2 regions of the Ruminococcus bromii genome follow, and region 2 is predicted to be linked to the other one. Evidence: a T-box and tRNA genes for the amino acid it is inferred to sense, from the RefSeq annotation. Region 2 holds a T-box; the other holds one or more tRNA genes.

Region 1 (23,195 bases), 880 kb from region 2:
GGTTTCGGCAGTTCCTGCAAATGCGGTTGAACCGCTTAACACACCCGTGCAGTATGCACAGGTTGCAAGGGCAAGCTTGGCTACTCCGAAAATTTCAAAGGCCGAAAGCGTTTACGGCGGTGTAAAGCTTACATGGAACAAAGTAAGCGGTGCGGCTAAGTACAGAGTTTACTACAAGGGTCGTAAAGGTTGGACACGAATGGTCGATACAACTTCAACCTCATATATCGACAAGGATGTTTCATCTGGCAGGAATTACACCTATACTGTAAGATGTATTTCTGCTGACGGAAAGAGCTTTACAAGCGGTTATGATTCAAAGGGGACAACTGTAAAATATGTTGCTGCTCCCGAAATTTCAAAGCTTGAAAATGTAAACGGCGGTGTGAAAATCTCTTGGGGCAAAGTAAGCGGTGCAACTAAATACAGAGTTTACTACAAGGGCCGTAAAGGTTGGACACGAATGGTCGATACAACTTCAACCTCATATATCGACAAGGATGTTTCATCGGGCAGGAATTATACTTATACTGTAAGATGTATAAGTGATGACGGAAAGAGTTTTGAGAGTGGATTTAACCCAAAGGGGTCAAGTATCAGATATAATCAAGCTCCTAAAATACTTGAAACCAATGTTGTAAACGGCGGTATTAAGGTGATTTGGGAGTCTGAAAACAATACAAATTACAGATTGTACTGCAAAACAGAAGGTAAGGGCTGGACAAAAGTATGCGATAACAAAACAGGTGTTGTGACACATAAAAATTTACAGCCGAATAAAACCTATACATACACTGTAAGAGCAATCAGTTCCGACGCTAAAAAGTATTTGAGCGGTTATGACCCAGTGGGAATGAGCGCAAAATATGTTGCCACACCGAAAATTTCAAAAACTGAGGTCACATATGACGGCGTAAAGCTGACATGGAACAAGGTTGCAGGTGCAGAGAAGTACCGTGTGTACTACAAAGACGGTGAGGGTTGGAATAAACTTGTAGATACAAAAGGTACAAGTTATCTTGACAAGGGACTTGTATCAAGAGAACTAAGCATAAAAGATAATTCCGTAAACGGTCAGTATATTTATACTGTTCGTTGCATTTCAAGTAACGGCAAGGCTTTTCAGAGCGGTTATGATACAAAAGGTTCTAAGGCGAATTTAGGCAATGAATGTCCGGAAATTGTTCGTGTTGACTCAATGCATGGCGGAATTACAGTTTCATGGACAGATGTTTGCGAAGACAATTCAAAGTATCGTATTTATGTAAAAGAAAAAGGTTCGTGGAAAAAGCTTGCTGATACAACAAATAATTATTACACTCATAAAAATGTAAAAGCAGGACAGACCTACACTTATACCGTAAGATGTGTTTCTAAGAACGGCAAGAAATTTACAAGTATCTATAATCCGTCAGGTGTGACATTTAAGTATAAGACTACAGACAAAACAAGAGATGCATACATAGATTATCTGCTCAAGCATGAATCGGAATGGCTGCCTGAACTCAAGGTAGGAAATGTTGCTTTGGCTGGTGTGCAGTTTGCCGATCTCGATTTTGACGGTGTTCCCGAGCTTATAGTACAGGAAGCAGGGAATGAGGAATACTATTTGAAAGCAAAAGTATATACTTTTAAGGACGGAAAGTTCTCGTTAGTCGGATTTGATGATTATAGAACTTATATCCCGAATCAACTGACTTATTTCTATGACAAATCTGCTAAGAAATATATAATTAATGCCGTTGAATTGTCAACCTCAAATGTTGACCGTTATCTTGACTGCGAAAACTATACATTGAATTATGACGGTACAGTTTTGAATGTTCGTGGATACTCTTGTGCTCATTTGGCTCTTGAAAGTCGGGGATTGGAATACTATTATTACAATCAGAGCGGAAGAACAACAAAACAGGCATATAATGCCACAAATATGAGTGTACTCGGTAATTGTGTAAATGCACATATGTTCAGTCAGTTTGTTTACTGTTCTGTTGACGGCTATCCAAAGCTTTGGAATAGTTATAGCGAAACACAGAAGAAACAGCACCTTACTGATTCTTATAATGCATTCTCATACGATAAATACTAATTGAAACATAGATTGGTGTGAAAAATTTCATACCTATAGCCACGGCGGCGGTTTCGGCGAATGCGATTGAACTGCTGAAAATTTTGCAGCATTTTATGGATGGGTATTTTATAAGTGGCGATTACAAATGGCATAAATTGTATTTTAATATTTACAAAGTTGTTTAAACAATATTTGTTCAGCAGCTTATTAAACAAGGTGCATACATTGTGCATTAAAAGTCATTATACGAGGAGGAATTATTATGAAAAAATTATTATCCCTCGCAATCGCAGCTCTGCTTACTTTTTCGTGTGCTTTAACCGCCTTTGCGGCTGAAGACAATTCGGCAACTCCCGATGAGGCAAAAACACCCGTGGAGCTTAAAATAATTGAGCCTCCGTCAAAAACCTATTTTGGGGAAGATGTTATTCTTCCGCCCGAATCAGTTAAAAATGTTTATGCAGACAGCGAGCATTACTATGCTTTTGCTGACAAAATGAACGCATACAGCTTCAACCCGATTCTTGACCTTTCGGATGCAAAGCTTGAAGTGGTTTACAATGACGGTTCTTCGGAAAGTGTTGATCCAGCCGACTGTACCGCAGAAGTTTCCGATCCGTTTAATTACGGCGAGGTAATGCGAACAGCTCTTGATACCGCAGGCAATCTTGAACTTGATACACCGTATGAAGAAAATCTAAGATAAGGATAATGCAACTAAGAATACTGTGATGAACGATAACGGTTCTGTTCCGACAGGCAGTCCGATTACAACAATGTTATTCACATTATCTGCTGTTATTGCAGGCGGTGCATTGTTTCTTTCTTACAGAAAAAAGTTTGAAAAGTAAATCAAATAATTGACACTCATTTTTCTTAATATTCAGACAACTGCCCCCGAATCTTTCAAAGGTTCGGGGGCAGTTATGTTCTGTAAAAACAAAACGGCAACGGGATAAATTTTTCCGTTGCCGTTTAATACTTTTAATGATTTCTACACTTAATCTTCACCGATAAGCTTTACGATTGTTGCGGTGTGGTGAACCGCATCAAGATACTTTCCGAAAACATCGGCTGTTTTGATTTTTAAACTTGAGGTGTTTACACACGGATGACAGCCGACATATTCGCCTTTCAAAACATCCTCGTCAACAAGAAGTCTTACTCGGTTGTCATTGTCATTCATAAGCCCCATAACGCTCACCGCACCCGGCTTGATGTCGAGAAATTCGAGCATAAAATCGGGAGATGCAAACGAAAGTCTTGCACTTCCGATTTGCTTTGACAGTTCCTTTGTTTTAAAAGGTTTGTCACCCGGCATCATAAGAAGATAGAAGTCGGTTTTCTGCCTGTTGCACAGAAAAAGATTCTTGCAAATCAGCACATCAAGTACAGCGTCAATCTCGTTGCAAGCCTCCATTGTGTCAGCGTGTCCGTGGTCGGTTCGCTGATATTCAATTCCAAGGCTGTCGAGAAGGTCATATACTCTGATTTCACGGTCTTCTTTGCCTGTTAAGTCGGTTGGTCGTCCGTTGTAAAGTTCCATTTAAAATCCTGCTTTCCTGTAGTGTAATGCCTGTATCAATATTCGCTGTCATCAATGCCCGATACGCTGTCTGAGTAATCAGAATCATCATAATAATCGTCATATGTGATTATACTTGTTCCGTTATAATCATCGTTTGCCTTGACATACATATTTTTGTCGAGCATACCGAGATCCTGCAAAACCTCAATTGTCTTTGTAAAGCTTCTCGGAATAACATAGGATGCGGTTGTGTAAGCAGTGTCGGAATCTGCAGATTTGTAATAGGATGACAGGTCTGAAATGTAAATATTGTAGGGTGCGCCTGTTGCAAGCTGTATTACACATACAACATCGGGAATGGATTCAACGAGTGTACTGTAATCTGAATAATCAGGGTCGGCTGAACCGTAGAATGTGTTACTGTATCCGACAACTTTTTTAAATTCTTCATCACTGCAGTTGTCAATATCTTTAAGAAAAGCATCCTTGATGCGTTTGTATGTCTCGCCGGGGCCTGTGAGTGCAACTGACTGGCTGTCATCACCGTAATAGCCTGAAGCAATGCGGTTTACAACCAAGTCAGCGTGCTTTTTCTCCGTATCCTTGCGGTTAAATCCAAAAACTGCAAATTCACTTAAATCATCGTATTCCGCCTTTGCAATAGGACTGTAGGTTTTGATATAACCCTTTGAATTTATTATATCCGTGTTGTCGTCATCGTATAGGGTATCTGAATTATAAAATGCGTTGAATCTGTTGTATGCCCTTGTAATAATGCGACCGTCATTGAGCTTGTATGCATATCCGCAGTATGGCTGCGAAAGCTCTTTGCTAAAAAACAGAAAGTTGTCCGTAAACATTGAAACCCATGTGTTCTTGAACTTGTTCTGAATTGAATAGTCACGCTTGTTGATAAGATTTGAATGTGAGTTGGTGATAAAAGTGATTGTGTCTTTGTCTGTAATATCATCAGCCATATCTTTAAGATTTTTGCCGACAGCACTGCCTTTTGACTGATAGTTTGAATTTGCGTCATAGAAACCGGCACTCTTGATATCCTGAGTTTTCGGTACATAGCTGTTGTAGCCGAATGCGTCAAAACAGCAGAGAGCAACACCGACGCAGCTTACAATAATTAACGCACCGAGCGGAATCGAAGTTTTGATAAGCTTTGAAAAGCCTCTGTACAAAATAAGATGAACGATTATGTAGACGGGAACGCTTGCAAGAATAAATCCGAAAACAAAACCCGCATATCCGCCGAAAACATTCATTGAACCGAAAAGAACACCGAGGAACATACCTGCAAGGAATGAAACAAGCACCTTGATTATGTAGCACGGAAGGTGGAATGCAAATGCCGACTGAGCTCTTTCCGCTTTTCTCTTTTTTGCAAGAAAAGCGCCGAGGGCAATACATACAACCGAGAAAATCAGCCAGTAAATAACATTGATTCCGTCATACGCCGCGAGCGGATTGAGTGCATTCATAATGACGCTGTCTTTGAAAATGCCAACATAGAAACCGTCAAAACAACCCACAACAGTGCCTTTGATGAAGATTGCGGAAAGCGGATAAGCTATGCAAACCGCAACGAACATAAGCACGGAGTTAAGCATCGTTCCGCAGCAAACTGCAATAAGACCGAAAAATGCGATTGACGCGAGTGTACCCATACATATTTCGGGGAATAATTTTGTCACTTCCGAAACAACCGAATGTCCCGAACAAACCGATATAATGGATATTAAGCTGAGAAAGAAAATTGCAGGGATAATCGACATAAGGTAAGCCGATACGGATTTTGCAATAAAAAGTGTTGCTCTTCCAATCGGCAGTGAACCGTACAAATCCGCCTTGCGTTTATTGTGCAGATACGAATAAATTCGCACCGTGTAGATGATTGTAAATACTATTGAAATGAGATAGACGAGCGATGCCGAGGAGTATTGAAAAAGTTCAATTTCTCCGATACCGCTGTTTGCAATGCCTGTAATGCTCAACGCAGAAAGCATCATTGAAAAAGATGAATCGTTTCCGAGTACAACGCAGATTGTAAAGCATACTGTAATTGCAACAGCCGAAATAATACCGAATACAATGAGAAATGTATTGCAGGACTTAAGGTCGCTGAGGAAGAACGACAGCATCTGCTTCAGTCTGCTTTTAAAGGATGTTTTCTGTGTCATAACCTGCAACCCCCATTTCACATATAAAAATTTCTTCCAAGGTCATCGGAACAGCTGAGATATAAATCGGATTAAGCTCCTGCAATTTGGGCATAAACTCTTCCTCTGTTCCTTTGATTGTAAGATTAAATATATTTCCGTTTCTCCATGTGTTTATAACATTGATTTCGTTGAAGAATGAATTATCGGGAACTTCGGTGAATGCAACCTGAACCTTGCGGAGTCCAAGCTTGATTTCGTCAATTTCCCTCTCAAGCAAAAGCTTGCCCTTGTGCATAAGACAAATTCTGTCACATAATTCTTCAAGCTCACGCAAATTGTGTGACGCAACGACAACTGTCATATCATTTGCGGAAACATTGTCAATGATTATTTTTTTTACAAGCTTGCGTACAACAGGGTCAAGTCCGTCAAAAATTTCATCAAGCAGCAGATATCTCGGACAGGTTGAAAGCGCCAATATCAAAGCCGCCTGTCTTTGCATACCCTTTGACATATCAATTATCCTTGCATCAGGATCAATCGGAAACACCGAGCAAAACTGTTTGAAAGCGTTCTCGTTCCAGTTTGGATAAAGACTTCGAAAAAGGATTGCAGTGTTTTCAAGAGTTGAGCTGTTTGAAAAATAGGGGTAATCGGGAATGAAAAAACATTCTCCCTTTACTGACGGATTGTCAAGAATGTTTATTCCGTTAATATTCACCTCGCCCTTATCGGGGTCAAACACACCCGACATAATTCGCAGAAGTGTTGATTTTCCGCCGCCGTTGCTTCCGACAATGCCGAGAACAGAGCCTCTGTTTACGGTAAGCGTGAAATCGTCAACGGCAGTCACTTTGCCGAATTTTTTGGTTATGTGATTAACTTCAATCATTCTCTCTGCCTCCTTCGTATACAGAATTGATGATTTCTATGAGCTGTTCACGGGGAACGCTGTACAGCTCTGCATTCTTTACGGCATCACGGAATGTTTTGAGAGCCATTTCTTGGAAAGCTGCGTTTTTTGTCAACTTGTCTGTCAAAAATGTTCCCCGTCCAACAGTTGAATAGATGTAGCCCTCTGTTTCAAGAACACGATATGCCTTTGCAACCGTGTTTGGGTTTACACCGATTTCCTGTGCTACCGTTCGTACAGGCGGCAGCCTGTCACCCGATTTGAACACGCCTGCCGACGCAAGCTTGATTATATTGTTGCAAATCTGTTCATAAATCGGCACACGGCTTGTGAAATCAATTGTGAACATAGCCGTCCTCCTTTTTTTGTATAGAAAATTGTATAATATGGCCAATCCTACAGTTAAATTGTAACATTCAATTGTACCATTGTCAATGTACAATTTTAATTTAAAAGACCGTTTGAGAAATTTTTAAAAGAACTTAAAAAGAATAAAACAGCCAAAACCGTCAATAACTATTGTAAAGACAAAACCGATAAAAATTCAGATTCGGGGGTAATTCTTTGCAATACGGAAAAGTTGAAATCTGCGGAGTTAATACATCACAGCTCAAGCTGCTGAAGGAAAGCGAAAAGCGTGAGCTGCTTAACACAATCAGAAACGGTTCTCCTGCCGAAAAGAAAATGGCGAGGGATAAGATGATTAACGGGAATTTAAGGCTTGTTCTTTCTGTTATTCAGAGGTTTACAAACAGAGGCGAAAATCCCGACGATCTGTTTCAGGTGGGTGTTATCGGACTCATCAAGGCGATTGATAACTTTGACCCTACGCTTGATGTGCGGTTCAGCACCTACGGAGTGCCTATGATAATCGGCGAAATACGGAGGTTTTTGCGTGATAACAATGCAGTCAGGGTATCCCGCTCAATGAGAGATACAGCCTACCGTGCAATGCAGATAAAGGAACAGCTGACTAATAAAAACAATCGGGAGCCAACCATTGAAGAAATCGCCAAAATAATGGAGATGCCGAAAGAACAGGTGGTGCTTTCGCTTGAGGCGATAGTTGACCCCGTGTCGCTTTACGAGCCTGTTTTTTCGGACGGAAACGATACTATATATGTTATGGATCAAATCGGTGACAAAAACGATGATTCCGCTTGGCTTGAAGAAATTGCGGTAAAAGAGGCGATTTCCAATCTTTCCGACAGAGAAAAACGGATTCTTTCAATGAGATTTTTTCGCGGCAAAACTCAGATGGAGGTTGCGGCTGAAATAGGAATATCACAGGCGCAGGTCAGCCGCATTGAAAAAGGCGCTCTTGATACTATAAAGAAAAGCATTTAGCAATATATGCAAAACAGCTGTTCAATCGGACTACTGTTTTGCGGTTACATAGGTTTGTATAAAAATGTATGGGAAAATTACAACTGATTTTTGTAAAAAAGAAGAAAAAATTTAATTCCGCTTTACTTTCGTGCTTTTGTGTGTTAAAATTTTAATGTATAAAAACTTAATGCTTTATTGCAGAAATAAGGAGGTAACGGTTTTGAATTCTAAACTTAAAAATGATTCTACCGACTATTTGTTCAAGGCGATTCTATCGCTTGAAAACGAAGAAGATTGCTACCGCTTTTTTGAAGATTTATGCACAAGCGCAGAACTCAAGGCAATGTCACAGCGCCTTGTCGTTGCAAAAATGCTTACCGAGAAAAAGGTATATACAGAAATCGTCAAGGAAACCGGTGCGTCAACCGCAACCATCAGCCGAGTAAAAAGAGCGTTGTTTGATAACGATACATATGGCTACACTCTTGTACTCGACAGGATTGAAAACGGAGAAAAAGAGTAATGCCGAGCTATTTGTCGTTTGCCCGATTTTATGACGGACTTATGCAGGATGCCTGCTATGAAAAAAGATGCGGCTATATTCTTGAGATTGCCGAAAAATTCAGACATGATATGGGTATAACCCTTGACCTTGCCTGCGGAACAGGAACTCTTACCCGACTTTTGAAAAAGCGGGGAGTGGATGTTTTCGGGATAGATTACAGTATGGAAATGCTTAGCGAGGCAATGCAGAGTGCTTCCAAAGAAGGTCTTGATATCCTGTTTTTAAGGCAGAAAATGCAAAGCATTGACTTGTACGGTACAATAAATACCTGTGTGTGTACGCTTGACAGCATAAATCACCTTACAAAAATTGAAGATGTTGCAAAGACATTTGACCGTGTGGGACTTTTTATGGACGATGACGGTCTGTTTATTTTTGATGTCAACACGGTGTACAAGCATAAAAATGTTCTTGCAGACAATACCTTTGTGTACGAAAACGACAGCGTTTTCTGCGTATGGCAAAACACCCCCGAGGATGATAACAAGGTAAAAATCGACCTTGATTTCTTTGAGGAAGAAAACGGTGTGTATTATCGTTCATCCGAAAGCTTTGCCGAAAGAGCATATACAGATGATGAAATCAGAAAAATGCTCACGGATGCAGGTTTTGAAGTAGAGGCTGTTTACGGCGATCTTACATTTGAAAGTCCTAAAGCGGATGAACAGAGGGTAATTTATGTTGCAAGAATGAAAACATCACGCAACAAAGAGTTTAATGAATCGAAAGGATAACCGATATGGATAAAATAATTCGTTGTATTACATCTGACGGTGCGATTATGGCGGCTTGCGTTGATGCGTCCGACATAGTTTTTACCGCAAAGAAGATTCACCACCTTTCACGCAGTGCCACAGCCGCACTCGGCAGACTTTTGTGTGCAACATCAATTATGGGCGATATGCTCAAACAGAAAGACGCATCAGTCAACCTTCGTGTAATGGGTGACGGTGAACTCGGTCCCGTTATCGCAGTCGGCGACAGCAGCGGCAATGTAAAGGGATATGTCGGCAATGCAGACTGCCCGACGGAATATTACGAAAACGGTAAAATCAATGTTGCAAAAGCAGTCGGCAGAACAGGTATGCTAAATGTTATGCGTGACTACGGTTCAGGCGATCCGTACATAGGTCAGGTTGAGCTTGTCAGCGGTGAAATTGCCGAGGATATTGCAAACTACTACGCAACAAGCGAGCAGATTCCTACAGTTTGTGCCTTGGGTGTGCTTATTGATAAAGAAGACGGAGAAGTTCTTCTTGCAGGCGGATTGCTTATTCAGCTTCTTCCGGGTGCAGACGATACTGTTATTGACAAGCTTGAAAAGAATATTGCAGAGCTTGAACCCGTTACAACTATGCTTGCAAAGGGTATGAGTATTCTCGATATCTGCAAAACAGCCCTCAAAGGCTTTGAGGTTGAAGTGCTTGACGAAAACCCTGTTAAGTATGTTTGCGGTTGTTCAAAAGAAAAGCTTGAAAATTATTTTTGTACCCTCAGCGATGATGACATCCGTTCTATGGTAAATGAGCAGGGTGTTGCCGTTGCAACCTGTCACTTCTGCAATAAGAAATATGTCTTTACAAAGGATGACCTTGAAAAGCTGATTGCAGAGAAAAACAACAAGGAATAAAGATTTTTAAAGGCCTTGTCGCAAATGTTCGTGATGTCACTCATAAAAATGAAAAAAATTTCAAAAAAGTGTTGACATTTTAATCATAATGTAGTATTATGGTATCTGTCGCCGAGAGATAAACGAGATTCGACAGAACTTCGATACAGCGACAAAGGCATGTGGGAGCATAGCTCAGCTGGGAGAGCATCTGCCTTACAAGCAGAGGGTCACAGGTTCGAGCCCTGTTGTTCCCACCACATTTGGCCCGGTAGTTCAGTTGGTTAGAACGCTAGCCTGTCACGCTAGAGGTCGACGGTTCGAACCCGTTCCGGGTCGCCAATTTTTGCCTCTGTAGCTCAGTCGGTAGAGCAGGGGACTGAAAATCCCCGTGTCGGTGGTTCGATTCCGCCCGGAGGCACCAATTTAATGCGGATGTAGCTCATCTGGTAGAGCGCCACCTTGCCAAGGTGGAGGTAGCGGGTTCGAGCCCCGTCATCCGCTCCATAAAATCAGTACAGTTGGTGTACTGGTTTTTTTATTTTACAGATTTTTTTGCCAACCAAGGGGCTCGAAGGCGACCGTTAAGAAAATGCTCCAGTGGAGCATTTTTAGGGAGAGCGTTGATGAGGGTTAGGGTTACGCACCGCAAGCAGTTGGCGAGGTAGAACTTTTCGCATCAAACAATCCCCGTCATCCGCTCCAAATCCAAAGTACCTGTAACGCAGGTGCTTTTTTTATTTTTGCAATTTTTCTGTTTGAGTTGTAGGGGCGGATATCATGTCAAGTGCAACATGGTAACCACCTGTGCAAGGACATGGTATACAAATTCACAGTCTTGAAATCTTGCGGTGAATACGCTTGCCGGATGACGAGTCATACTCAGCAATAACAAAATTGCGATAGCAAACAAGAAATGAATCATTGTTTGGATTAGGTCTGAATTGAACATAATCATTGATGAAAGTTTCACTAAGATATAATTGAAAATTCTGAAAACGGACATATCCCCACGAATTTACTTTTATGACTTTAAAGCCGGGTTCATATTCAAACGGCTCCACCTTGTCAGCAAAAATCCTTTCGCTGTGAGTATAGACATCGGCAGGACATTTGTTCCCAAGTGCTTCATGAGGTCGCAGGCAATTATACTTAGTTCGCCACTCTTGCAGAGCCTTGTCAGCGTAATCCAAGTTCTTGAATAGATTATGATTTAAAAGTTCTCTTTTCATACTGCCATGAAACCGTTCAATTTTTCCTTGTGTTTGCGGATGTTTAATTCTGCAATGTATGGGAAGAATGTCATTGTTCATAAGGAATTTTTCAAACATAGTAAATCCATGTTTAAAACCTGCAAACTGAGAACCATTGTCAGAAAGTACGCTTGATGGCATACCAAACTCATAAAAAGCTTGCTTAAAAGCGTTAATAACGACATTTTTAGTGTTAGGAAAGCATGCTATTTTGATTGAGTATCGTGAGCTGTCATCAAGAATAGTCAATGGATAGCAATAACGATTATCGGCAGTTAAAAACTCTCCCTTGAAATCAGTTTGCCACATATCATTGCAATGTTCTTTCTGAAAGCGTTTAAAAGGCTTTCTTTTGAGAGATTCCTCTTCAGATATGAGTTGGTGTTTATGAAGAATGTTAGTAATGGTTCTTGGACAAGGAATGTTTTTATACCCTTGATTTTCAAGAAAAATTTTAATTTTATCATCACCCCAACCCGGGTTATCGAAACGAACAGAAACGATTAATTCTTCAATGTCGTCAGGCGTTTTGTTAGGAGAACATAATGGTCTGCGTGACATATCAGTTAAGGGCAGTCCCTGTTTAAATCTATCAACCCACTTGCGACCAGTTTTGCGTGTGATTTCATATTTCCGACATAGAGCACTAAAATTATTTGTTTCTAATGCTTTTGTAACAAATTCTAATCTTTGTTTTTCCACAGTTTTACACTCCCACGGCATAAAAACAGCTCCTTCATTTGCTATTTTCTTGCCATTTATTTTATCATAAAACTGTATACTATGTCTTTGCACTGTTGTATACTATGTTACTACACTGCACATATCATCCGCCCGCAAGTAACTACTGAATTCTTTTGACAGACCCGATTTTATAAATGTCGCAAAACAATTGTTATACTGTAACAGCGAACTGCGCTTTCAAATAATACCGTGTGAAAACACGGGGCGAAACTCTTGTTTACTGTTTGAAATAAGGAGTTTACCATACTTGTATTAATAACTTCAGCGACTATGTTCTGATTGCCGATAATCACGAAATTGCAATTAGCAAATAAATTTTAAAAAACTGCAAAAACGATATTGACAATCGCCTGAATTTGTAGTATTATATTACCTGTCGCTGAGATGTAATCGAAATTCGATAGAACTTCGATGAGCGATAAAGGCATGTGGGAGCATAGCTCAGCTGGGAGAGCATCTGCCTTACAAGCAGAGGGTCACAGGTTCGAGCCCTGTTGTTCCCACCACATTTGGCCCGGTAGTTCAGTTGGTTAGAACGCTAGCCTGTCACGCTAGAGGTCGACGGTTCGAACCCGTTCCGGGTCGCCAATTTTTGCCTCTGTAGCTCAGTCGGTAGAGCAGGGGACTGAAAATCCCCGTGTCGGTGGTTCGATTCCGCCCGGAGGCACCAATTTAATGCGGATGTAGCTCATCTGGTAGAGCGCCACCTTGCCAAGGTGGAGGTAGCGGGTTCGAGCCCCGTCATCCGCTCCATAAAATCAGTACAGTTGATGTACTGGTTTTTTTATTTTACAGATTTTTTGCCAAACAAGGGGCTCGAAAGTGTAGCCTTGCGACCGCCGCCAGTGACGGAAAAAGGGAGCAAAGCGCTGTCTGAAATAAGGAACAAAAGGAAGCATATTTATGTGCAACGCATTGCGACTGTATTTCAGACGATAAACCTTAAAATTAAGAGCGTTGATGAGGGTTAGGGTTACGCACCGCAAGCAGTTGGCGAGGCAGAACTTTTCGCATCAAACAATCCCCGTCATCCGCTCCATTAAATCAGTACAGTTGATGTACTGGTTTTTTTATTTTGCAGAATTTTTTGACAAACAAGGGGCTCGAAGGTGTAGCCTTGCGACCGCCACCGGTGGCGGAAAAAGGGAGCAAAGCGATGTCTGAAATAAGTAGCAAAAGGAAGCATATTTATGTGCAACGCATTGCGACTGTATTTCAGACGGTAAACCTTAAAATTAAGAGCGTTGATGAGGATTAGGGTTACGCACCGCAGGCAGTTGGCGAGGCAGAAATTTTCGCATCAAACAATCCCTATGCAGTAGGTTTTTCGGATTGACATAAAGTTTCCTATCTGTTAGTATGATATTGTAGGAGTTTTTGTACTCTTACAACATATTTTTCCCAAAGGAGGATAGGATTATGGGATTTTTAGATGGAAAAACCGCTGTTATTACAGGCGGAGGAAGGGCTGTTCTCAGCGACGGAGGTTGCGGTTCAATCGGCTACGGCATTGCTGTTGCTTATGCAAAAGAGAGCGCAAACCTTGTTATTACAGGCAGAAATGTCAAAAAGCTTGAGGATGCCAAAGAGGAACTTGAAAGACTTTACGGAGTAAATGTGTTGCCTGTTCAGGCTGATGTCAGCAAGGACGGCGATAACGAAAAGGTTGTTCGGAATGTTGTTGACCGAGCTGTTGAAACATTCGGCGGAATTGATGTTTTGATTAACAACGCTCAGGCCTCTGCATCGGGTGTTACGCTTGCAGATCATACAACAGAGCAATTTGACCTTGCTGTTTATTCGGGACTGTACGCAACTTTCTATTATATGAAGGCTTGCTATCCGTACCTTAAAAAGTCAAAGGGAACGGTTATAAACTTTGCTTCGGGTGCCGGACTTTTCGGAAACTTTGGTCAGTGTGCATATGCCGCCGCAAAAGAGGGAATAAGAGGTCTTACAAGAGTTGCCGCCAACGAGTGGGGCAAGGACGGAATCAATGTCAACATTGTCTGTCCGCTTGCATGGACTGCTCAGCTTGAAAAATTTGAGCAGGCTTATCCCGACGCATTCAAGGCGAATGTAAAAGTGCCGCCAATGGGACATTTTGGTGATGTCGAAAAAGAAATCGGCCGTGCCTGTGTTGCACTTACATCACCTGATTTCAAGTATATGAGCGGCGAAACCATCACCCTTGAGGGCGGAATGGGGCTTAGACCGTAGTTTTATTTCAAGAAAAATTCTTTTATTCTGTTATTCGGTAAATCATTAAATAAAATTAAAAAAACATACTAATATGAGTATTGAATTTTTTGTTCATATGATGTAATATCAAGTTACGGAGTACATACAAAAATTACTTTGAGGTGATTGTATGGGAATTTTTGATATAAAGAACACAGATATTTTCAGCAAGGACTATGACTCTGCAAACGCATGGCTTGAGTATAACATTTTTAATGAATGTGAAAAGGACGAAAACGGAGAGTCATTTGATGAGTCCGATGAAAATAATTTTTGGGATTATTTGAAGAAAAACAAATAATAGGTTACAAACAGCGACCGCAGAGTGATATGCTTTGCGGTCGTTTTTATGTGTTGTTCACACACAAGGACACTCGGCATAATATGAGGGTGTAGAGAATAACTTGATTTACGGGTGTTGTGTATGAAAAAGAGCGACATAAGAACATTTGGCATAATCGGCGGTGACAAGCGACAGCTTTTTCTTGCAAAATCAATTTCTGACAGCTGTTACGATGTTTTGCTCGGCGGATTTGACAGGCTTGAAAGCCACGGTTCATTGAGCCTTTGCAATGTTAAAAAGGCAATTTCGGAAAGTGATGCATTGATTTTTCCGTTGCCGTCAATAAGGACAGACGGCAGTCTTAACACTCCGTTTTCAAACGAGAACATTTTGCTTGACGGTGACGATATTGAAATTATCCTTAAAAAGCCTGTTTTTACTACGATGAAAAGCAGATTTTTAAAGGCATATCCAAGGCTTTCGGACGGTGAAATTTTTGATTACGGAGCAAGAGATGATTTTGCGATTCTCAACGCATTGCCTACAGCAGAGGGTGCAATTGAATGTGCAATGAGAGAATATGAGGGAACGATTTCGGGCAGTAAGTGTCTTGTTGCGGGATTCGGCAGAATCGGAAAAATTCTTGCTCACAAGCTTGTTTTACTCGGAGCAAATGTTACAGTGAGTGCAAGAAAGCCGTCAGACCTTGCATATGTAAAGGCACTCGGCTACAATGCACTTAATACGGAAAATCTCAGAACGGTAAAGCGGTTTGACATTGTTTTCAACACAATTCCGAGGTTGATTTTTGACAGGGAACTTCTTATGAATACCGACACAAACACCCTTATTATAGATCTTGCGTCCCTGCCGGGAGGAGTTGATTTTGATACCGCCGAAAAACTCGGAATTTATGCCGTTAGGGCATTGTCGCTCCCCGGAAAATGTGCTCCGAAAACGGCAGGAGAAATTATAAAAACTACTGTATTTGACATCATCAAGGAGGTTTACAGGTGACAAAAGCAACCATAGGATTTGCAATGTGCGGTTCCTTTTGCACCTTTTCAAAGGCTTTTACGCAAATGCAGAGGCTTGTTGACTCAGGCTATGATGTTATTCCGATAATGTCGCAAAATGCCTTTTCAACATCAACTCGTTTCGGAAAAGCGGAGGAAACGGTAAAGAGGGCAGAAGAAATAACGGGCAAAGCTGTTCTGCACTCGGTTGTGCAGACAGAACCGATAGGACCTAAAAAAATGTGTGACTTGCTTGTGATTGCACCGTGTACGGGCAACACGCTTGCAAAGCTGTCGCTCGGGATTACCGACACGGCGGTAACAATGGCGGCAAAATCGCATTTGAGAATTTTAAGACCTGTGCTGTTGTGCGTTGCAACAAATGACGCTCTCGGTGCGTCGGCACAGAACATCGGCAGACTTCTCAACACGAAAAATATTTACTTCGTTCCTTTAAAACAGGACGATTGCATCAAGAAACCAAATTCGCTTGTGGCTGATTTTAATAAGCTTGAAGATTGCGTAACCCTTGCATTGCAGGGAAAACAACATCAGCCGATTTTTTTATAACAGAACAACAGCCGTCTTGAAATGCAAATTTTCAAAACGGCTGTTATTTTATGTTTGGATTGTCTGTGCGACAGGTCAGATAATCAAGGCTTGTGCCGTAGTAGTCGGCAAGTTTAATAAGCAGGGAGAGAGGGATTTCTCTTTCGCCCCGTTCATATTTTGAGTACAGCGACTGGTCGCACATAAGAACCTTTGCAACTTCTTTTTGCGTAAGGTCGTTGTCCTCACGCAAATCTTTTATTCTCAGTTTCATTTCATCACCAAATAAATTATAAAATAGTACATAGTGTCCTATTGATTTTTAGGACGAATTGTCCTAAAATATAATTACCGGAAAACGGGAAACCAAACTGCATTGTCTTTGCGGTACTCATATTCATATAATCGTATTTATCATAAATTGTGTGTTATTGTTTGCACAAGTGTCCAATGAACTCAAAATACAAGATGATGATTACTTTGAAAAATTTAATTCACTTTAAATCAGAGTGTTGCTTAAATAAAAATCATATTTTATCTGTATATATCTTGACAAATACCGCAAAATGCAGTAAACTAATGTCATAAAAATCCCGAAGAACAACTTCGGGACGAATAGCTTGCCGATTTAATTTCGTGTACAGCTTGGCGGATTTTTACTGTCAGTCAATCCCAAAATATAGTCAGTACTTGTGTGATAATGTTTTGCGAGGCAAATCAAAACAGCTGTGGGGATATCACGCTGACCAAGTTCATAATTGCTGTAAACCTGTTGTGAACAATGCAGAATTTTGCTAACTTCTTTTTGCGTGAGGTCGGCATCTTCCCTCAGTTCCCTGATTCTTTTATACACAGAATTCACCTCGCATACAGTATAGCATACCGCAGATTGTTGTATTGCAATATACTGCAAAATGCAGTAAAGCAGCAATGGTATTTTGGGTTAATTTTTAAATAATTATTCAGAGGGGAATGGTGTTTAAAATAAAAATATTAAACTTGCGTATTAAGATAAAACAATAAAATGATGGAGGAAACTATGAGAAAACATTCAAAATTTATTACGATTTTGCTGTCTGCTTTGTTGGCGGTATGTCTTGTGCAGACAGTATTTGTTCAGGCATTTGCAACCGAAAACTCAGCAACACCTGACGAGGTTTCGAAAAATTTGAAGCCTGTATCAATGAAAATTATTAAGGCTCCTGAATCAGCAGAAGTGGTTAACGGAGAAGTTACTGACAAGAATTTTTGGAGCAAGGTTGTAGTTAAAGTAACTTACAATAATGGAGAGTCTTTTGATGTAAATTGCAAAAATCTTGATGATGGGCGGTTTAATGATATTACACCGCCTTATCCCGAAATTAAAGGATATGAAGGCACAATATCTGGTTATTATTCAGTTGTGAACGGAAAAGTATCTATTACACTTTACTATGACTATGCACATAATGCTTATGCACTTGAAAATTCTTATTTATACGCATATTATGACATTAAAAATGTAAAATTTGATCCTGAATCAAATAAAGAAATGGTTGTAAGTTGCGAAATCACAAAGCTTCCGGATAAAGTCTTTACAGCTCCGTTATTTACAAAAGCAGTGCCTAGAGATGACGACTCACATTATGATTGGTATATGTCACTTGATAAGAACAATTCGATCGCAAACAATATGATTGGCACAGAGTTTGTATTGACCTATTTAAATGGCACTAAAAAAACCTTTAAAGTCACTGAAGATACTGAAATAATGAATAGTGTTTCTGGCACTGATTTTGTTATGTATTATTGGACATATAAGAGTACACAGATTAATGATAATCGTTGGACATATTTAGAGGTTACTGATTTAGGAAATTATAAAGCTGATGTTAATGTTGTTTCGACAGGATTTGAGCAAACTGTTACTATCACAGCAAAATCTGTTTCTAATCCTAATCCACCTCTTCCAAACAGTGGCAAGATTAACGGCAACAGCACTATTGACACTCCAACAAAGCCGAGCGATAACATTTCATCCGCAACAAGTGATGTTGCAACAAAAGACAATGCAGGCAATAACAACACCACAAACGGCACAGCCAACAACGGTGTTGTTGCAACAGGCGACTTTGCAACTCCTGCAATTATTGCCACAGTTATGATTTTGGCGGCAGCGGTTATGTTTGTTCTCAAAAGAAAACATACATTTTAATTTAGTCTAATACTTCCATTTTATGTTTATGGGTATTTAACTTAGAGGAAACACTCGATTGTATAATCGGGTGTTTTTTCTGTATGATGAATGTTGCGGTTCGCCGCTACAGAATGGCATTATCTTTGCGGTATTTATATAATCGTATTTATCATAAATTCTGTGCCGTTACTCGCGGGCGCCCAATGGGACCGCCCCTACAGAATGGTATTATTTTTGTTCCTTTTATAGGGTTTGTATTACCGTAATGTTTGCATTTTTACTTTTTGGCGGTCACAGACCGTTGATACAAAATTAAATTTATAACAAAACTGCACAAAAATTTATGGATAAAGACAGCGTGGGGTATTGCTCATGCTGTCTTTTTGTGTTAAAATTGTAGATAACAAAATGAAATAACGAAGGATTTGTCTATGAAATATTGTTCAAAATGCAAGCGACTGCATAATGATGAAGAAACAGTCTGCAAAAACTGCAAGGCTCAGCTTAAAACAATAACCGATGAAAACACTCCAGTGTATCTGCTTACGGCATCGGGCTTTGAGTTGCAGAGAGTTAAAGCCGCACTTGAGGACAGCACCGTTCCGTGTGACGCTACAATCAGAAAATGTGCTGAAAACAGATACAACGCAAATGCCGCAACAGGCTATGACAGTTCATCTTACGATGTTTATGTTCCGTATTCGGCTTATGAAAAAGCATTTGACACCTGCGTCGGAATCGGCGCAATTAAGCTTGAGAACGAAGAAATTCTTGACGGTGACGCGGAATATTCTGAAAATAAAGGCGACACGCTTGATGATAAGTTCGAGAAGATGACAGGTGCAAAGCGTACTACATTCAGGGTTATAAGTGCCGTTATTTTTCTTTTGCTTATTGCGCTTGCAGTATTCGGTACAGATGCGATAATGAACCTTATTAAAGGATTTTTCGGATAATTCGGTATCCGATTTTGAGATAAAATGAGTTAAAAATGAATGAAATTACGGAGGATTTTTTACAATGAAACAGGAAACAAAGTGTTTGCATTCCGGCTATGTGCCTAAGAACGGAGAACCAAGACAGATGCCCATTTATCAAAGCACCACCTTTAAGTATGATTCAAGTGACGCAATGGGCAGACTTTTTGACCTTGAGGACAGCGGTTATTTTTATACCCGTCTGCAGAATCCGTCAAATGATATGACTGCCGCAAAAATTGCCGACCTTGAGGGCGGTGTTGCCGCAATGCTCACATCAAGCGGTCAGGCGGCTAACTTCTTTGCACTTTTTAACATCTGCGAAACAGGCAGTCACATTGTTGCATCGTCTGCAATCTACGGCGGTACATATAATCTGCTCGGTGTTACAATGAAGAAAATGGGCATTGATGTTACTTTTGTCGATCAGAATCTTCCCGAAGAAGAGCTTGCAAAGGCATTCAGACCAAACACAAGGGCAATGTTCGGTGAAACAATAACCAACCCGACCGTGTCTGTTCTTGATATTGAAAAGTTTGCAAGACTTGCTCACTCACACGGTGTTCCGCTTATTGTTGACAACACTTTTGCAACTCCTGTCAATTGTCAGCCGATTAAGTGGGGTGCTGACATTGTTACTCACTCAACCACAAAATATATGGACGGTCACGGTGTTTCTGTCGGCGGTGCAATTGTTGACAGCGGCAACTTTGACTGGCTGAAATATGCCGACAAATATCCGGGACTTACAACTCCCGATGATTCATATCACGGCATTGTCTATGCCGAAAAATTCGGCAAGCTCGGCTACATTACAAAGGCTACTTCTCAGCTTATGCGTGACCTCGGTTCAATCCAGTCACCGCAGAATGCTTTTTATGTTATGAACGGTCTTGAAAGTCTTCATGTGAGAATGGAAAGACATTGCAAAAATGCTCTTGAAATTGCAAGATTCCTCAAAGCCAATGACAAGGTTGCGTGGGTTGATTATCCCGACCTTGAAGATGACAAATATCACGCACTTGCTGAAAAGTATCTTCCGAACGGCTCATGCGGTGTACTTTCTTTTGCGGTTAAGGGCGGAAGAGATTGTGCGGTTAAATTTATGGACAGCTTAAAGCTCTGCGACATTGAAACTCATGTTGCAGACGCAAAGACCTGTATTCTTCATCCCGCAAGCCACACCCACCGTCAGATGACGGATGAACAGCTTCTTGAAGCAGGTGTTGCACCCGATCTTATCAGACTTTCGGTAGGTCTTGAAAATGTTGATGATCTTATTGCCGACATCAGTCAGGCTCTTGATAAGGTTTGATTTTCTTTAAAAGAAATTATACATAAAATTGCAAAATAAATTTACGGAGGGTTGAATATGTCAGCTTTTGTATCTGCGGTTATTGTTGCGGCAGGCGGTTCTGTGAGAATGGGAATTGCCGACAGCAAGCAGTTTATTCCGCTTTTGTCACGACCTGCAATTGAATACACCCTGAAGGCATTCCAAAAATGCCACCTTATCAAAGAAATTGTAATTGTCTGCCGTGAACAGGATAACGACAGAATCAATAAAATTATCGAGCTTAACGGTTTCGACAAGGTTTCAAAACTCGTCAAGGGCGGTGACAGCCGTGCCGACAGCGTGCGCAACGGAATCGGTGCGTGCAGTGAAAATGCCAAATACTATGCTATTCATGACGGTGCAAGACCGCTTATTACCGTTGAAGAAATTGAGCGTGTTGTTGAGGCGGCTTTTGATACGGGTGCGGCAACTCTCGGAACTTCCGTAAAAGATACAATCAAGGTTGTTGACGGTTTCAATATTATAGAAAGCACTCCTATCCGTTCACAGCTCCGTGCCGTTCAGACTCCGCAGGTTTTTGAGCGCGATCTGTACCGCTTTGCTCTTGAAAATGCCGGCGATAATCTCATCAACTTTACAGACGATTGCTCGCTTATTGAAAATATGGGCGGCGAGGTTCTTGTTGTAAAGGGCAATGAGGAAAATATTAAACTAACAACCCCGATTGACATTGTGATTGCCGAGAGTATTCTCAAGTCAAGACAGCAGGGTTGATTGTGCAAAGGAGATTTATATGAGAATCGGTCACGGATATGATGTGCATAAATTTGCCGAGAACAGAAGGCTGATAATCGGAGGCACAGAAATTCCTTTTGAACTCGGACTTCTCGGTCATTCGGATGCCGATGTGCTTGTTCACGCAATTATGGACGCACTTCTCGGTGCGGCGGCTCTCGGTGATATCGGAAAGCTGTTTCCCGATACGGATGAAAAGTACAAGGGTGCAGACAGCATTCTTCTTTTGAAAGAGGTGTGCCGTTTGCTTGCCGAGTACAACTACAGAATTGTCAATATCGACTCAACCGTTATCGCTCAACAGCCAAAGCTGAAACCGCATATTGACGAAATGAGAAAAAATATTGCCAATGCCTGCGGAATTGATGTTTCGCTCGTCAGCGTTAAGGCTACTACCGAGGAAAAGCTCGGCTTTACAGGCAGACTTGAGGGCATTTCCGCTCACGCAGTTTGCCTTATTGAGCAGTACTAAAAAGTTACAGCTTCAAAAAATGCACATATTTTATTACATACATTCGACACCTTGTTCATATTAATGAACGAGGTGTTTTTTATGTTAAGAAAGGCGTTTGTTTCAATAACATTGTGTGCTGTGCTTTTACTGTCGCCGTTTGTCGGATTAAAAGTGAATGCTCTCAGTGCGGACAGCATATCCGCTCCGTCTGCCGTGCTAATGGAATCGTCAACAGGCAAAGTTCTTTTTGAGAAAAAACCACATGAGCAAAGACCGTGTGCGTCCGTAACAAAGGTAATGACGCTTTTGCTCGTCTTTGAGGCTGTTGACAGCGGAAAATTAAGCCTTGACGATGAAATTACGGCATCCGAACACGCCGCAGGAATGGGTGGAAGTGACATTTGGCTTGAAAAAGGCGAAACCATGAGTGCGGATGATATGATAAAGGCAACGGTTGTGGTATCTGCCAACGATGCGGCAGTTGCGCTTGCGGAGCATATCAGCGGAAGTGAGGACGCTTTTGTTGAAAAAATGAACAGCCGTGCCAAAGAACTCGGAATGAACGACACCGTTTTCAAAAACTGTAACGGACTTGATGAGGAGGGGCATATAACCTCTGCCTATGATGTTGCGCTTATGTCAAGAGAGCTTACAAAGCATGAGAAAATTTTTGACTACACATCAATTTGGCTCGACAATCTTCGTGGTGGTAAAACTCAGATTGTCAACACGAACAAGCTGTTGAAAACTTATAACGGAATTACGGGATTGAAAACAGGCACAACCAACGATGCGGGTTGCTGTATGTCTGCAACCGCAACAAGGGGAGATGTTTCGCTGATAAGCGTTGTTCTCGGCTGTAAAACAGGCAAAGAGCGATTTGCAGATGCGGCGGCACTTCTTGATTACGGTTTTGCAAATGTTTCCGTGAAAGAATTAACACTTCCCGAAGATATGCCGAAAAGCATTGATGTAAACGGCGGTATGACCGACAGCGTAAAGCTTGAATGTAAGGTTTCTTCAAAAATAGTGGTTGACAAAGGAAACGGTGCTAAAATTACAACCGAAATCGACCTGCCCGACAAGATTGACGCTCCCGTTGAAAAGAATAGGAAGATAGGTACGCTTACATATCTTGTCAATTCAAAAAAGGCGCAGAGCTTTGATATTTGTGCAGGCGATTCTGTTCAAAAAACAAGCTTCGGCGCATTGCTTGAATATGTG
Region 2 (7,510 bases):
CAGTGCTTCAAGTAGGTCGTCACGGTCGATCTTGCTGATGATGTTGCGAGCGTTATTATATGTTGTAATATAGGTCGGATCCTCGCTTAAAATATATCCCACAATCTGATTAATAGGGTTATATCCTTTTTGGCGGAGGGCATCATAAACGATTGTAAGCCCTGCTTTTATCTGGTCATCTTTTTCCTCACCAAGAGAAAAAATCATTGTCTTATCCAACATACTGAAACACCTCCTATTCTGCTACTATACCATATTTCAAAGTAAATTTCAAGCACTTTTTAATAAATATGCCTAATTTATGTTATTTCAATGTCAAAAACATTGCTTTGTGTGATAAAACAGCAGTAATATTTTTTAATTTTATCTTATGCTTGCCAGATTATGTCACAAAAAGGGGACGGAAAAACCGCCCCCATAATTTTTAGCCTCTGAGCTTTACTCCGTTTTCAGAAAGATTTGAAATTATCTTGTCCATAATCTTCTGAACCTCGGCTGATGAAAGTGTTCTTTCATTTGACGAGAACTCAAAGCGGATTGTTACGCTGTGAACTGTATCTGTGTCATATGTGTCAACAATCTTTGTGCTTTTGAGAATCTCTCCGCCTTCGTTTTTCCAACACTCTGCAAGGTGTGAGAAGAACATTCCCTGAGGAACTTCAACGCTGATGTCGTAGTCCATCGGCGGGAACTTTGACGGTTCGTCATAAACAATCGGAGCGGCCTCTGTGTTTGCATAAGCGTTCACATCAATTTCTGCAAATACAATTGCGGCTTTTTTGTCAATCTTCTTGTTTACCGTCGGATGAACAATGCCGATTGTACCGATATTTCTGCCGTCAAGGCATACCGAATAGAGGTTCACGGGGTGTTCGTAGCTGTGAGTCGGTTCAGCCTTTTCAAATGTGAGAGCCTTGTGCTTGATTTCATCCGTTACAACTGCGAGAATGTCACGGAGTTCAAAATAGATGTCCTTAACATTTCTTGTCTTGCTGTAAAGTGTGATTGCAAGCTTTTTGTTCTCAATGCAAAGACCGTTTTCGTCAAGACCGTTTACAACTCTGCCGATTTCAAAAATACCGAAATCGTTTGAGAATGAAAGGTTTGATTTAATCTGACAAAGCTGTGTGGGAACAATTGAATTTCTTAATGTTTCAATATTCGGGTTAGTTGCGTTTGCAAGCTTAACATTATCCTCAACAGGAATGTCAATTGCCTTGAGTTCATCGTTGTATGCCCATACATATGAGTGAAGTTCGTGGAGATTGTATCTCTTAACGAGCATATCCTTGATTTTGTTTTCCGTAGTTTTAACAACGCTTGCTCTTACGGGGTAGAGGGGAGAGCGTGTTGTGTGAATTTCAAAGTTGTCATAGCCGTAAATACGGGTGATTTCTTCAATGATGTCAGCCTTGATTGTAACATCCTTTGTTGCTCTCCAGCTTGGAACCGTTACGCTGAAGTTATCGTTGTTGAGCTCAACCTTAAAGCCGAGGCTTTCGAGTGTTGCAACAATTCTGTCGTTGCTGATTTCAATGCCTGTGTAGCGGTCAACAAAGTTTTTGTCAAAGTCAAGAACCACTGTGTCATACCTGAATGCGTACTCGTCTGTGAGCGAAGAAACAACCTTGATGTCGCTGTCATACTTTTTGAGAAGATATACAAATCTTGCAATTGCAGTAACCGTCATTTCAGGATCAAGACATTTTTCATATCTCATTGATGCATCTGTTCTGTGAGCAAGTCTTACTGTTGACTTTCTTACGGAAACTGCGTTGAATGTTGCAGATTCAAGTGTGAGAGTAGTTGTATCGTCAACAATTTCCGAATCAAGACCGCCCATGATGCCGGCAATTGCTACAGGAGTGTTGCCGTTGCAAATCATAAGTGTGTTTTCGTCAATGTTTCTTTCAACACCGTCAAGTGTTTTGAAAGTGAAAGGCTTGTCAAAACGCTTGATTCTGATTTTTTCAACCTTTCTTGAATCGAAAGCGTGCATCGGCTGTCCCATTTCAAGCATAAGGTAGTTTGTAAGGTCGGCAAGATAGTTTATTGCTCTCATACCGCAGTAGAAAAGACGGATTCTCATATTTACGGGGCTGACATTGCGGTTGATGTTCTCAATCTGTAAGCAGCTGTATCTCTGACAGAGAGTGTCTTCGATCTTCATATCAATCTTTTTAAGACCGTCATACGCCTTTAAATCGTCAAGGTCAAAAGGTTTAAGCTCTCTGCCTGCAAGTGCGGCAAATTCTCTTGCGATTCCGTAGTGTCCCCAAAGGTCGGGACGGTTTGTAAGCGACTTGTTATCAACCTCAAAAACAATATCGTCAATTTCGTAAATATCCTTAAGGTCTGTGCCGTTCTTTACATCGTCTGTAATTTCCATAATGCCGGAGTTGTCATCGCTGATACCGATTTCAGCTTCACTGCAGCACATACCGTTTGATGTAAAGCCGGCAAGAGCTCTTGGTGTAATCGTGATTTCGCCGATTTTAGCGCCAACCTTTGCAAAAGCGGTTTTAAGACCGACTCTTACATTCGGAGCACCGCAGACAACATCAATAAGTTCATCTTCGCCTGCATCAATTTTGAGGAGATGAAGTTTCTTTGAATCGGGATGATTTTCAACCGACTTAATTTCACCTACAACAATACCGCTGATTTCACTGCCCTTGCGGAGAATATCGTTTTCAACCTCGGCTGTGGAAAGAGAAAATTTGCGGATAAGTTCAATTTTATCAAGACCGCTCAAATCAACAAAGTCCTGAATCCAGTTCATAGATAAAAACATTTTGTATCTCCTCTCTTATTCGTCATCAGTAAACTGTGAAAGTGCTTTAAGACTGCCGCTGTTAAGGTCACGGATATCCTTGATTCCGTACTTCATCATTGCAAGTCTTGTAAGACCGAGACCAAACGCAAAGCCTGTGTATTTTTCGGGATCAATTCCGCCCTCACGCAGAACATTGGGATGAATCATACCGCAGGGGCATAGCTCAAGCCAACCGCTGTGCTTACATGACGGACAACCCTCGCCGCCGCAGATAAGACAGCTGATGTCGAGTTCAAAACCCGGTTCAACGAATGGGAAAAAGCCGGGGCGAAGTCTAACCTTGATATCCTTTTTGAATACCTCGGAAAGCATTGTTTTCATAAAGTAGATAAGATTTGAAATTGAAATGTCCTTGTCAACCATAACGCCTTCCATCTGGAAAAATGTGTTTTCGTGACAAGCGTCCGTAGCCTCGTTTCTGAAGCATCTGCCGGGGAAGATGGCTTTTATAGGTGTGCCGTTTTCGATAAGTCCCTTGCCGTACTTTTTAAGAATTGCGTTCTGTGCGGCTGATGTGTGTGACTTTAAAAGCTGACCGTTGTCAAGGTAGTAAGTGTCCTGCATATCTCTTGCGGGGTGGTGCTTAGGAATGTTAAGAGCCTCAAAGCATTCGTAGTCGGTTACAATTTCGGAGTAGTCCTCAATGTTAAATCCCATTGATGAGAAAATCTTTTCGCATTCTCTCTGAACAAGGGTGATTGGGTGATAAGAACCCCTTGCAAGTGCAACAGGCGATGTAATGTCAAACTGCGGCATTAAGGCGATTTCACGCTGAATTTCCTTTTCTTTAAGCTCAGCAAGTCTTTCTTCAATAAGTTGTGCGGCCTGTGCTTTGAGCTTGTTTACCTCAGCACCGAAAGTTTTTCTTTCTTCATTGGGAAGGTCTTTCATACCCTTTAAAAGAGCCGTGATGCTGCCCTTTTTGCCAAGATAAGAAACTCTGATTTTGTCAAGGTCGGTCAAATCTTGTGTTTCGCCGAGTCTTGACTTGATTTCGTCTTTTAAACTTAATAATTTCTCGTTCATAAATTACCTCCGTAAAAATAATAAAGCCCTGCGTAAAATCAATTACGCAGGGACGAAATAATCCGTGGTACCACCCTGATTTTTGCATCAAAGCAAACACTCCCGAAAGCAGACACTTTCACAACCTGTAACGGAGTCAGCCGTTGAGATCTACTGAAAATTTCAACCTCACCACTCGGAAGGGAACTTCACACCTGCAACACCGTTGTATGCTTTCAGCCTTGGCACACATTCTCTTTGACGGTATCACGCAAACGCTACTTTCTTCGTCATCATGTTATCTTTTTCTATGATAACACCAAAACATTTTTTTTGCAAGAGTTTTTGTATCTTTTGTTGAAAAAAACAACAGCCTGTGATATCATATGAAATATCAATCATAAAGGAGAAAATACATTGAATAATTTTAACGAACAGGTTGTAAGACGGGTTAACAAACCTAAAAATCTGATTATAAAAATTGTTTCGGTGCTTTTGCTTATTTTAGTGCCGACAACATTGTTTTTACTTGCTTTTGCAACAATTGCATATCTTATCTATGTGGCTTTTTTCGTGTTTGTAGGCGGAATTTATGTTGTTTGGTATGTGTTCAGTATTCAGAAGGTCGATTTTGAATATTCGGTTTCGGGCAATGAGCTTGAAATTGCAAAGGTTGTTGCATTGCGCAAAAGAAAAACCATGTGCAAGGTTCAGATTAACGAGATTGAAAGACTTGAAAAAGACGATACCGAAATCAAGAAGATGAGATTTCTCAAAACTTTTATCGCCGCAAGAGATATTGACTCCAAGGACGAAAACTATTTTGCTGTTTTTAACAGTCCTGCATATGGCAGATGTCTTCTTGTTTTTACTCCGAACGAGGATATTCTCAACGGTATGAAACCGCACCTCAACAAGAATATTGTGGTTCAGTTATTCTATAAAAGAAAAATGAGTTGATTGTATGACAGTAACAGATGTAAATGTTGTAAAAAGTGCAATTTTTGAACGCCCCGATGATGCAAACAAGGGAACTCTGGGTTCATTGCTCTGCGTTTGCGGAAGCTACGGAATGGCAGGGGCGGCGGTTATGTCGGCAAAGGGTGCGTTAAGAACGGGCATAGGTCTTGCAAAATGTGCCTTGCCGAGAAGTATTTACCCGATTGTTGCCCAAACGATTCTTGAGAGCGTTTACTATCCTCTCAGCGAAAATGCAGACGGCAGAATCTCAAAGGTAAATGTTCCGTTTTTAGTCAGCGAATCGTGCAAATCCTCTGCAACTCTTGTCGGTTGCGGACTCGGTGTGTGCGACGATACATTAAAAATTGTATTTTCTTTAATAGAAAATTCCACAACACCGCTTGTGCTTGACGCAGATGCACTCAATTGTGTTGCAAAACAGCCTGAAATTCTTTTAAGAAAAAAAGCACCGATTATAATTACTCCTCACCCGGGCGAAATGTCAAGACTTACAGGTCTTGCAACACCGCTTGTAAATGCGGAAAGGGAGAGAGTTGCCCTCGATTTTGCTCAAAAGTACGGTGTTGTAACCGTTCTCAAAGGAGCAGGAACGGTAATTGCCTCTCCAAACGGCAAGGTGCTTGTGAACCCGACAGGCAATTCGGGAATGGCAACAGGCGGCAGCGGTGATGTGCTTGCAGGAATGACCGCATCAATTCTTGCACAGGGCGCAAGTGCGTTTTCATCAGCCGCAGCGGCAGTATATCTCCACGGTCTTGCAGGCGACATTGCCGCCGAAAAATACGGCAAAATCTCAATGCTCCCCACAGACCTGATAAATTGCATCCCACTTGCATATAAGCGTTGCGGATTTTGATTTAAAATACAAGTAAGAAACAGGAATTTTGTTGCGATATAAACTTGTGAAAATGAAGATAATTTTGTAGAGGCGGATATTATCCGTCCGCAAGTAACAGCACAAAATTTATATTAAGTCAGATTATATAAATGTCACAAAATTACTTTTATGCAGTAGTGTGAGGTAATGTTTTACATATAACTCTGTTTATGGAGGCGAATAAAAATGATGCCAACAAGAGCGGAAGCTGAAAAAATATTAGAAGAAGCTGAACAATGTAATTCGGGTCCTTGGGTAAATCACAGTCGCATTACAGCAAAATGTGCTGAAAAGATTGCGGAATTATGTGAAAATTTGGATTCGGAAAAGGCATACATATTAGGGTTACTCCATGATATTGGCAGAAAGTTTGGTGTTAGGCATTTAGGTCATGTTTATGACGGATATACATATATGATGTCATTGGGATATGATGAGGTCGCAAAAATTTGCCTGACACATTCGTTTAATAATTCAACCGTAAAGGAATACATTGGTAAATTCGATGTTTCTGATGAAGAACTTGAATTGATAGAAACTGCTCTTGCTAAAGTGAATATGGATGATTATGACAAATTAATTCAGTTATGCGATGCATTGGCAGGCAGTGGCGGTGTGTTGAATATTGAAGATCGTATGAGAGATGTAAAACAAAGATATGGTTATTACCCACAAGAAAAATGGAATTCAAACATAAGATTAAAAAATTATTTTGAGAAAAAAACAGGAAATAATATATACAAAACAGTTAATCAATCGTAAGTTGAATTGTTCTTTATGAGAATAAAAAGCGTTGCGGTTTTTGATTTAAAATACAAGTAGAAACGTGAATCTTTTTGCGAAAAAAGTTGTCAAAATGATGACGATTTTGAAAGGAGTAATGATGAAGAAAATTTTATGTTTAGTTATGTGTGTATTTCTTGTTATCGGTTTGAGTGCCTGCGGAGGAGATATAAACAAAGTGAAGACTCACGATGTGGATTCTGAAACCTATTCCGCAGATGATATTAACTCTGCTGTTGATACTATTGAAAAAGAGTTCGACGCCAATTGGAACGGCTGTACCCTCACGGAAATTTATTATGCAGGAGATGATTACTGCACCGATTTTCAGGAATTTGCCGACAGGAACAATGCAGATGAAGTTATTGTGCTGTTATCTTCATTTGATGTTGATTCATCAGGCGGCGACGGATCATTAAATCCGAATTCCACATATAATAACTGGAACTGGATTTTAGTCAGAACAAAAGGTGGAAAATGGCAGCATATTGACCACGGATATTAAGATAAAATGCATTAATCACTTATTTGTACAATGTATTAAAAAATTCACAGGACATATAATGTATCGGGAGGTGTCTTATGGCACGGAAAATCTTGATTGCATTATGTGTCCTTTTTGTTATGCCTGTTTTTGTCATTACGGGGTGTGATGAAGTGCAGGAAAATCTTACTCCGAAATCCTCGTTTATTGCCGATTTCAGCTGTGAATACAGAAAAATGAACATCACGGGAAAACTGTCGGCAAGCGGCAAAAAGCTCATCAACATTTCGCTTGATTCTCCGAACACGGTCAGCGGTTTGTCGGTTACATATAAGGGTTCTGATCTTGAAATTTCAAGGGAGAATATGATTTGCTCCGCCGATGAAGCGTACATTCCCGAAAGCAGTTTCCCGAATATTACAAAAGAAATTTTATACGGAATTGCAGACGGAAGAGCGGTTTTTGAGGGGAAGTGCGAAGATGTGTGTACATACAGACTTGATTCAGCGTTCGGCAAAGCCGTTGTCAGCACAAATTCAAAGGG

Evidence for each region. A T-box is a leader RNA that pairs with one kind of tRNA and senses whether it is charged. The one in region 2 lies ahead of pheS (phenylalanine--tRNA ligase subunit alpha), so its partner is inferred to be a tRNA-Phe.
Region 1: it has a tRNA-Phe gene. The T-box ahead of pheS (phenylalanine--tRNA ligase subunit alpha) is inferred to sense a tRNA for this amino acid. The anticodon was not compared.

What each region holds. Positions count from the first base shown of each region.
Region 1 is NZ_CAKMVP010000003.1:1,050,750-1,073,944, reverse strand. It holds gene QDI94_RS05470 (fibronectin type III domain-containing protein) at 1-2,089, shown strand, start outside; gene QDI94_RS05465 (hypothetical protein) at 2,334-2,777, shown strand; gene QDI94_RS05460 (prolyl-tRNA synthetase associated domain-containing protein) at 3,072-3,617, opposite strand; gene QDI94_RS05455 (hypothetical protein) at 3,653-5,788, opposite strand; gene QDI94_RS05450 (ABC transporter ATP-binding protein) at 5,766-6,662, opposite strand; gene QDI94_RS05445 (GntR family transcriptional regulator) at 6,655-7,032, opposite strand; gene sigG (RNA polymerase sporulation sigma factor SigG) at 7,248-8,030, shown strand; gene QDI94_RS05435 (YerC/YecD family TrpR-related protein) at 8,233-8,535, shown strand; gene QDI94_RS05430 (class I SAM-dependent DNA methyltransferase) at 8,535-9,311, shown strand; gene hslO (Hsp33 family molecular chaperone HslO) at 9,317-10,207, shown strand; tRNA gene QDI94_RS05420 (tRNA-Val) at 10,371-10,446, shown strand; tRNA gene QDI94_RS05415 (tRNA-Asp) at 10,452-10,528, shown strand; tRNA gene QDI94_RS05410 (tRNA-Phe) at 10,535-10,610, shown strand; tRNA gene QDI94_RS05405 (tRNA-Gly) at 10,618-10,693, shown strand; gene QDI94_RS05400 (IS481 family transposase) at 11,017-12,141, opposite strand; tRNA gene QDI94_RS05395 (tRNA-Val) at 12,614-12,689, shown strand; tRNA gene QDI94_RS05390 (tRNA-Asp) at 12,695-12,771, shown strand; tRNA gene QDI94_RS05385 (tRNA-Phe) at 12,778-12,853, shown strand; tRNA gene QDI94_RS05380 (tRNA-Gly) at 12,861-12,936, shown strand; gene QDI94_RS05375 (SDR family NAD(P)-dependent oxidoreductase) at 13,603-14,403, shown strand; gene QDI94_RS05370 (hypothetical protein) at 14,555-14,725, shown strand; gene dpsA (dipicolinate synthase subunit DpsA) at 14,849-15,724, shown strand; gene QDI94_RS05360 (dipicolinate synthase subunit B) at 15,721-16,293, shown strand; gene QDI94_RS05355 (helix-turn-helix domain-containing protein) at 16,337-16,546, opposite strand; gene QDI94_RS05350 (helix-turn-helix domain-containing protein) at 16,901-17,125, opposite strand; gene QDI94_RS05345 (hypothetical protein) at 17,312-18,466, shown strand; gene QDI94_RS05340 (hypothetical protein) at 18,880-19,404, shown strand; gene QDI94_RS05335 (O-acetylhomoserine aminocarboxypropyltransferase/cysteine synthase family protein) at 19,469-20,740, shown strand; gene ispD (2-C-methyl-D-erythritol 4-phosphate cytidylyltransferase) at 20,798-21,496, shown strand; gene ispF (2-C-methyl-D-erythritol 2,4-cyclodiphosphate synthase) at 21,516-21,989, shown strand; gene QDI94_RS05320 (D-alanyl-D-alanine carboxypeptidase family protein) at 22,071-23,195, shown strand, end outside.
Region 2 is NZ_CAKMVP010000003.1:177,151-184,660, forward strand. It holds gene QDI94_RS01110 (IreB family regulatory phosphoprotein) at 1-222, opposite strand, end outside; gene pheT (phenylalanine--tRNA ligase subunit beta) at 425-2,794, opposite strand; gene pheS (phenylalanine--tRNA ligase subunit alpha) at 2,810-3,862, opposite strand; T-box leader at 3,908-4,144, opposite strand; gene QDI94_RS01125 (hypothetical protein) at 4,259-4,801, shown strand; gene QDI94_RS01130 (NAD(P)H-hydrate dehydratase) at 4,806-5,678, shown strand; gene QDI94_RS01135 (HD domain-containing protein) at 5,886-6,461, shown strand; gene QDI94_RS01140 (hypothetical protein) at 6,580-6,987, shown strand; gene QDI94_RS01145 (hypothetical protein) at 7,065-7,510, shown strand, end outside.